2 linked regions of the Azospirillum brasilense genome follow. The protein of the gene in region 2 interacts with the protein of the main gene of each other region in a pairwise test. Links are inferred from orthologs where the notes say so. Each region holds a gene or a part of one and is shown on either strand. Other genes may lie near its edges. The genes, in order: AMK58_RS10725 and mrdA.

Region 1 (3,453 bases), 1.1 Mb from region 2 along the record:
GAACCGGGCCGACGCGCTGGCCGGCATGGACCTGTCCTCCGAGAACGATCTGGTGGCCTCGATTCTCATCGACCTCGCCCAGCGCGACACGATGAACCACTCCAAGCGCTTCGCCAACATGGCGCTGGAGCATCTCGGCCGCGAGGTCAAGCTGATCCCCAACAAGCCGCACCGTCAGGCCGGCTTCGCCGTGCTGACCGCGCCGGACATGCCGTCCGCGCTGGTCGAGATGGGCTACCTGTCGAGCCCCCAGGACGTCAGCCTGCTGAGCAAGTCGGCCCACCGCGAGAAGCTGGGCCGCGGCATGGTCCGCACCATCGACGCCTATTTCAAATGGCTGACCGGGGCGCAGAAGAGCTGAGAGGCGCCCCGCCGGGCACCGCCGCCCGGCGCCAGCCATGCGGGCGGGGGCGGGCGGGCATACGCTTTACCCGCTCACCACTTTCTTGCATGCGCCTTGTGGCCGTCACATTTTCCTGACATGGCTGCGAGGGAGTCGGACTGCCGCCCCTCGCGGTGTAGGATGCCGCCCATCGGATGGTTCCGCGTCTTCCCGGTCTCTGTCCCGGATGAAGGCGGCGGTGCCGCCGCCATGCCTGTCTGGGAACCGTCATGCGCTTTATTCTGTCCGCCCTGATGGCCGTCGTGATCCTCGCCCTGGCCGGGGCGGGGGGGCTGGTCTACATGCTGGACCATTACGATCACGAACTGCCGGACTACACCAAGCTCGCCAACTACGAACCGCCGGTGACCACCCGCGTCCATGCGGGCGACGGACGCCTGTTGGCGGAGTTCGCGTCGGAAAAGCGCGTGTTCGTCCCCATCGACGCCATGCCGAAGCGCGTGACCAACGCCTTCCTGTCCGCCGAGGACAAGAACTTCTACGACCACAAGGGCATCGACCCCGTCGGCATCGCCCGTGCCATCCTGACCAACGTGGAGAATCTCGGCCGCGACCGCCGGCCGATGGGCGCCTCGACGATCACGCAGCAGGTCGCCAAGAACATGCTGCTGACCAACGAGGTGTCCTTCTCGCGCAAGATCAAGGAGGCGATCCTGGCGGTCCGCATCGAGCGGGCCTTCAGCAAGGACCGCATCCTTGAGCTGTACCTGAACGAGATCTTCCTGGGGTACCGCTCCTACGGCGTGGCGGCGGCGGCGCTGAACTACTTCAACAAGGCGCTGGACGAGCTGGACATCGAGGAGGCGGCCTATCTGGCGGCCCTGCCCAAGGCGCCCAGCAACTACCACCCGGAACGCCAGCGCGACGCCGCCATCGCGCGGCGCAACTGGGTGATCGGGCGCATGGCCGAGGACGGGCACATCACCCCGGAAGAGGCCAAAATCGCCCAGTCCAAGCCCCTGGTCGTGCGCAAGCGCGACGAGCAGGAGTATGTGACGTCGGAGTATTTCGCCGAGGAGGTCCGGCGCGAGCTGGTGAAGCTCTACGGCGAGCAGGCGCTCTACGAGGGCGGCCTGTCGGTCCGCGCCTCGATGGACCCGGTGCTCCAGCAGGCGGCGACGAAGGCGCTGCGCACCGGGCTGGTGCAGTACGACCGCCGCCACGGCTACCGCGGGCCGGTCGGCAAGATGGAGAATTTCGACAACTGGGCGAAGAAGCTCGCCTCCATGGCGCCGCCTTCCGGCTCCGAGGGCTGGCATCTGGCGGTGGTGCTGAAGGACGACGAGGCGGCGGCGCTCGACATCGGCCTGCCGGACGGCTCGCGCGGCCGCGTGCCGCTGGCCGAACTGCGCTGGGCGCGGGCGCAGCGCGACGACAACCGGCTCGGCCCGGAAATCCGCCGCCCCTCCGACGTCGCCAAGCTGGGCGACCTGATCCTGGTCGAGGCCGCCGGCAAGGACGAAAAGGGCAAGGAGCCGCCGGCGGGCACCTACGCGCTGCGGCAGGTCCCGGCGGTGCAGGGCGGTCTGGTCGCGCTCGACCCGCACACCGGCCGTGTGCTCGCCATGGTCGGCGGCTTCTCGCCGCACATGAGCTCCTTCAACCGCGCCACCCAGGCGATGCGGCAGCCGGGCTCCTCCTTCAAGCCCTTCGTCTATCTGACGGCGCTGAACCAAGGCTTCACCCCGTCCTCGCTGGTGATGGACGCGCCGTTCGAATACGACCCCGGCCACGGCCAGCCGATCTGGCGGCCGGAGAATTACAGCCACGAGTTCTACGGTCCGACGCCGCTGCGCGCCGGCATCGAAAAGTCGCGGAACGTCATGACTGTCCGTCTGGCCCAGGCCGTCGGTATGGACAAGGTGAAGGCGGTGGCCGAGAATTTCGGCATCACCGACAACCTCCAGCCCTACCTGCCGATGTCGCTCGGTGCCGGCGAGACGACGGTGCTGCGCCTTGCCACCGCCTACGCCATGCTGGCCAACGGCGGCAAGCGGGTCAGCCCGACCTTCATCGACCGGGTGCAGGACCGCAACGGCAAGACCGTCTTCCGCCACGACACGCGCCCCTGCGCCTCGTGCAACCAGGTGGCCTGGAACGACGGGCTGACCGTTCCCGCCGTCGCCGACACGCGGGAGCAGGTGAACGACCCGCGCACCGTCTACCAGATGGTCTCCATGCTGGAGGGCGTCGTCCAGCGCGGCACGGCGACGAAGCTGCTGTCGCTGGGCAAGCCGCTGGCCGGCAAGACCGGTACGACCAACGACAGCCACGACGCGTGGTTCATGGGCTTCTCGCCTGACCTCGTCGTCGGCACCTACATCGGCTTCGACCAGCCGCGCTCGCTGGGTGCCCGCGAAACCGGCGGCTCGGCGGCGGTGCCGGTGTTCAAGGACGTGATGGAGGTGGCGCTGAAGGACCAGCCGGCGACGCCGTTCCGCGTGCCGCGCGGCCTGCGCCTCGTCCGCGTCAACCCGGAGAACGGCCGCCTCGCCCAGCCGGGCGAGCGCAAGGCGATTTGGGAGGCCTTCATCCCCGGCACCGAGCCGAACCCCGACCAGCCGCAGATGGTGCTGGATGGCTCGGCTCACGCCGCGGACGGGGGCTGGACCGGCGGGGTGCCGGGCGGCGATCCGGCGGTCCAGCAGCCGCCGGGCGGCTGGGGCGCTCCGGCGGCCCCGCCCTCCGCGGCGACGGTGGGGACCGGCGGTCTCTACTGACCGGGCCGGTTCGACAGGACGGGTTCGACAAAGAAAAGCCCCGCTTCCCGGTTCGGGAGGCGGGGCTTTTCTTTTGGGCGGTGGTTCAGGGCCGCGCGGCGGTATGGGTGTCCGGGCGGAGCTGGGCGATGGCGTCGGCAGGCGCCGTGTCGGTGGGGCAGTCGGCCAGCGGGCGCAGCCGGTCCTCCATCCGCGCCAACATCAGGCGGACCCCCTCCTGGTTGATGTGCAGGGCGTCCACGAAATGGGCCTCGTCCTCGACCTCGCGGCGGGTGTCGATCACCGGCACGTCGGGCGGCAGGCGGGCCTTCAGATCCTCGAAGAAGGCGT
Region 2 (3,248 bases):
CCAATGCAACGCCGTGGCCGGAGCATCGGAGGAGGCCAGCGCCAACGTGCAGACGGTCGCCTCGGCGTCGGAGGAGATGTCCGCCTCCATCCACGAACTGGCCGAGCGCGTGACCCGTGCCGCCGCCCGCTCCAAGGCCGCGGCGGATGGGGCCAATCTGGCCCAGGCCCAGCTCGATTCCCTGTCCGCCGCCATCGAGCAGGTCGACCAGATCGTCGCCTCCATCAACGCCGTCGCCGCCCAGACCAATCTGCTCGCGCTGAACGCGACCATCGAGGCCGCCCGCGCCGGGGAGGCCGGCAAGGGCTTCGCCGTGGTGGCGAGCGAAGTGAAGAATCTCGCCAACCAGACCCACGCGATGACCGAGCAGATCGGCAACCAGATCGCCGCGGTGAAGAGCGCCTCCGGCCGGACGGTGGACGCGATGCGCGCCATCATCACCCAGGTGGAGGACATCGACCGCTCCACCGCGGAGATGGCCGCTTCCGTCGAACAGCAGAGTGCCGCGACCGGCGAGATCAGCCGCAACGCCCAGCAGGCCGCCAGCGGCACCGCGGAGGTGTCCAGCAACGTCGCCGGCATCCAGCAGGCGGAGTCGGAGACCAGCACCGCCACCCACAGCGTGAAGGAGGCGGCCGACCAACTGGCCGAACGCGCATCGAGCCTGAAGCGCGAGGTGGATCAGTTCCTGTCCGAGGTGCGCGCGGCCTGACCGGCCGCGCGTCTCCAGAGCCCCTAGCCCCGGGTTCCCCCCGGCGGCGGGGGCGGCGGGGCGCTTTCCGCCACGGCGGCGCGGCCCGGATCGCGTTTCTGGCATTCCAGAAGGATGTCCCGCGCGATCGGCGCCGCCGCGGTGGACCCCCCGCCGCCATGCTCCACGAACACCGCGCAGGCGTAGCGCGGGGAGCTGACCGGCGCATAGGAGATGAACAGCGCGTGGTCGCGCTCCCGCCAGGGCAGGTCCTCGTTCTTCTTCACGCCGGTGCTGCGCTCGGCCATGGTGATGCGGCGAACCTGGGCGGAGCCGGTCTTGCCGGCCATCTCATAGCCGGGTTCGGTGATGCGCGACTTGTAGGCGGTGCCGTTCGGCGCGTTGGTCACCTCGTAGAGGCCGCGCAGGACGAGGTCGAGATTTTCCTTCTTGACCCCGATCGGCGGCCAGCTCGTCTGTTCGCCCGACAGCGCCTTGATCTGCTTGGTCAGGTGGGGCTTCACCGCGAAGCCGCCGTTGGCCAGCCGCGCGGTCATGGCGACGAGCTGCATCGGCGTGGACAGCACGTAGCCCTGCCCGATCGCCGCGATCAGCGTTTCGCCCTGCGCCCAGGGCTTGCCGAGCGCGCCCTTCTTCCAGTCGATGGAGGGGATCAGGCCCGGCCGCTCGTGCGGCAGGTCCAGCCCGGTCAGCTGCCCCATGTCGAAGCGGTTGGCCATCTCGGCGATGCGGTCGATGCCGATGCGCCGCGATACGTCGTAGAACCACACGTCGCAGGAATGGCGCAGCGCGCCGACGACGTCCACCGTGCCGTGCCCGCCCTTCTTCCAACAGTGGAAGCGGTGGTCGCCGAGGTCCATGTGGCCCGGGCAGAAGACCGTGTGGTTGCGGCTGATCAGGCCAGACTCCAGCGCCGCCAGAGCCACCACCGGCTTAAAGGTGGAACCCGGCGGGTACTGCCCGGCCACCGCCTTGTTGTTCAGCGGGGTCGCCTGGTTGGACAGCAGCTCCTCCCACAGCTCGGCGCTGATGCCCATGGTGAACTGGTTGGGGTCGTAGCTGGGATGCGAGCACAGGGCGTAGATGCCGCCGGTGTGCACGTCCATCACCACGCAGGAGGCGCTGACCTCCTGCGACAGCCGTTGCTGCACGAATTTCTGCAGGCCGATGTCGATGGTCAGCTGGACCTCGCGGCCCGGCTGACCCTCGTCGCGCGACAGCTCACGGATAACGCGCCCGACCGCATTGACTTCGAGCTGGCTGGTGCCCGCCGTGCCGCGCAGCGCCTTCTCGTGATACTTCTCCATCCCGGCCTTGCCGATGCGGAAGCCGGGCAGCGACAGCACCGGGTCGCCGTTTAGCTCCGCCTCCGACACGGCGCCGACATAGCCCAGGATGTGGGCGGTCGCCTCCGCCTCCGGGTAGTGGCGGATCTCGCCGACCTCGATGGCGACGCCCGGCAGGTCCGGCGTGTTCATCTCGATGGTGGCGACCTGTTCCCAGGTCAGGTTCTCGCGCACGGTGACCGGCACGAAGCGGCGCTTGCGGTGCAGCTCGCGCATCACGCGGCGGCGGTCGCCATCGGTCAGCGGGACGATCTTGGAGATCTTGTCCAGCGTGTCCTGGATGTTGCGCGTGCGCTCCGACACCACGACGACGCGGTAGTTCTGCTGGTTCACCGCCAACGGCGCGCCGAACCGGTCGACGATGGTGCCGCGCGACGGAGCGACCAGCCGCAGGCTGATGCGGTTCTCCTCCGCCAGCATGGTGTAGCGCGCGGATTCCACCACCTGAAGGTAATAGAGCCGCCCGACCAGAGCGGACAGACCGGCGAGCTTCAGCCCGCCCAGCACGGCGGCGCGGCGGGTCAGCAGGCGGTAGCGGTCGGTGTCGCGGTCCATCGCAGTCAAAGGCTCACATCCTCTGCCAGATCATCCCTGCCCGTCACCCTTGCCGGCTATCCCTGCAGAAACGCACGGTGGACGCGGATCAGCATCCAGGCGATCGCCGGGAAGAAGGCCATGGTCAACAGCGCCTGGAACAGCGCCGGCCGGAACGGCAGCACCGTCGCCTGGAGCGCCGAAAAGGCCAGCCATTGAATGCAGGCCACGCCCATCATGACCAGCCCGAAGCCGAACCACATCAGGGCGAAGGTGCTGGACGCCAGCACGCGCCGCTGGCTGGACACCGCCCAATGGACCAGCACCAGCACCAGCGCGTTCACCCCCAGCGGTCCGCCGGTCAGCAGGTCCTGCAGCAACCCGATCAGGAAGGCGGTGCCCGGCCCCATCAGGTCGGGCCTATGAATCGCCCAATAATAGACGGCGATGGCGGTCAGGAAAGGCGCCACCGACGCATAGCCGGGCAGCGGCACCGGGATCATCCCGGCCAGCGCCAGCATGACCGTCACCGCGAACGGGGCGAGATTCCGCCCCGTCTTGTCCAGCCGCTGCCACAGGGTCAGCGTCATTTCGACTCGGATGACGGTTCCGACTCGCTTCCCGGCAGGCTGAACTCGACCAGCTGCAGGTGCTCG

Evidence for each region.
Region 1: the proteins of mrdA (region 2) and AMK58_RS10725 interact in binary tests that used the Escherichia coli proteins (3 or more experiments, as listed by UniProt). The link is inferred for Azospirillum brasilense from one-to-one orthologs.

The regions. Positions count from the first base shown.
Region 1 is NZ_CP012914.1:2,309,208-2,312,660, reverse strand. Bases 227-3,367 are described here. They hold AMK58_RS10725 (penicillin-binding protein 1A), read left to right. Parts: upstream 227-612; coding sequence 613-3,123; downstream 3,124-3,367. Other genes in these bases: AMK58_RS10720 (SGNH/GDSL hydrolase family protein), read right to left, coding at 3,209-3,367; AMK58_RS10730 (N-acetylmuramoyl-L-alanine amidase), read left to right, coding at 227-361. Also shown: more of AMK58_RS10730, read left to right, coding at 1-226; more of AMK58_RS10720, read right to left, coding at 3,368-3,453. UniProt on the Escherichia coli protein: Cell wall formation. Synthesis of cross-linked peptidoglycan from the lipid intermediates.
Region 2 is NZ_CP012914.1:1,222,309-1,225,556, reverse strand. The notes cover bases 175-3,110. They hold mrdA (penicillin-binding protein 2), read right to left. Parts: upstream 2,614-3,110; coding sequence 736-2,613; downstream 175-735. Other genes in these bases: mreD (rod shape-determining protein MreD), read right to left, coding at 2,670-3,110; AMK58_RS05565 (methyl-accepting chemotaxis protein), read left to right, coding at 175-712. Also shown: more of AMK58_RS05565, read left to right, coding at 1-174; more of mreD, read right to left, coding at 3,111-3,182; rod shape-determining protein MreC, read right to left, coding at 3,179-3,248. UniProt on the Escherichia coli protein: Catalyzes cross-linking of the peptidoglycan cell wall. Responsible for the determination of the rod shape of the cell. Is probably required for lateral peptidoglycan synthesis and maintenance of the correct diameter during lateral and centripetal growth.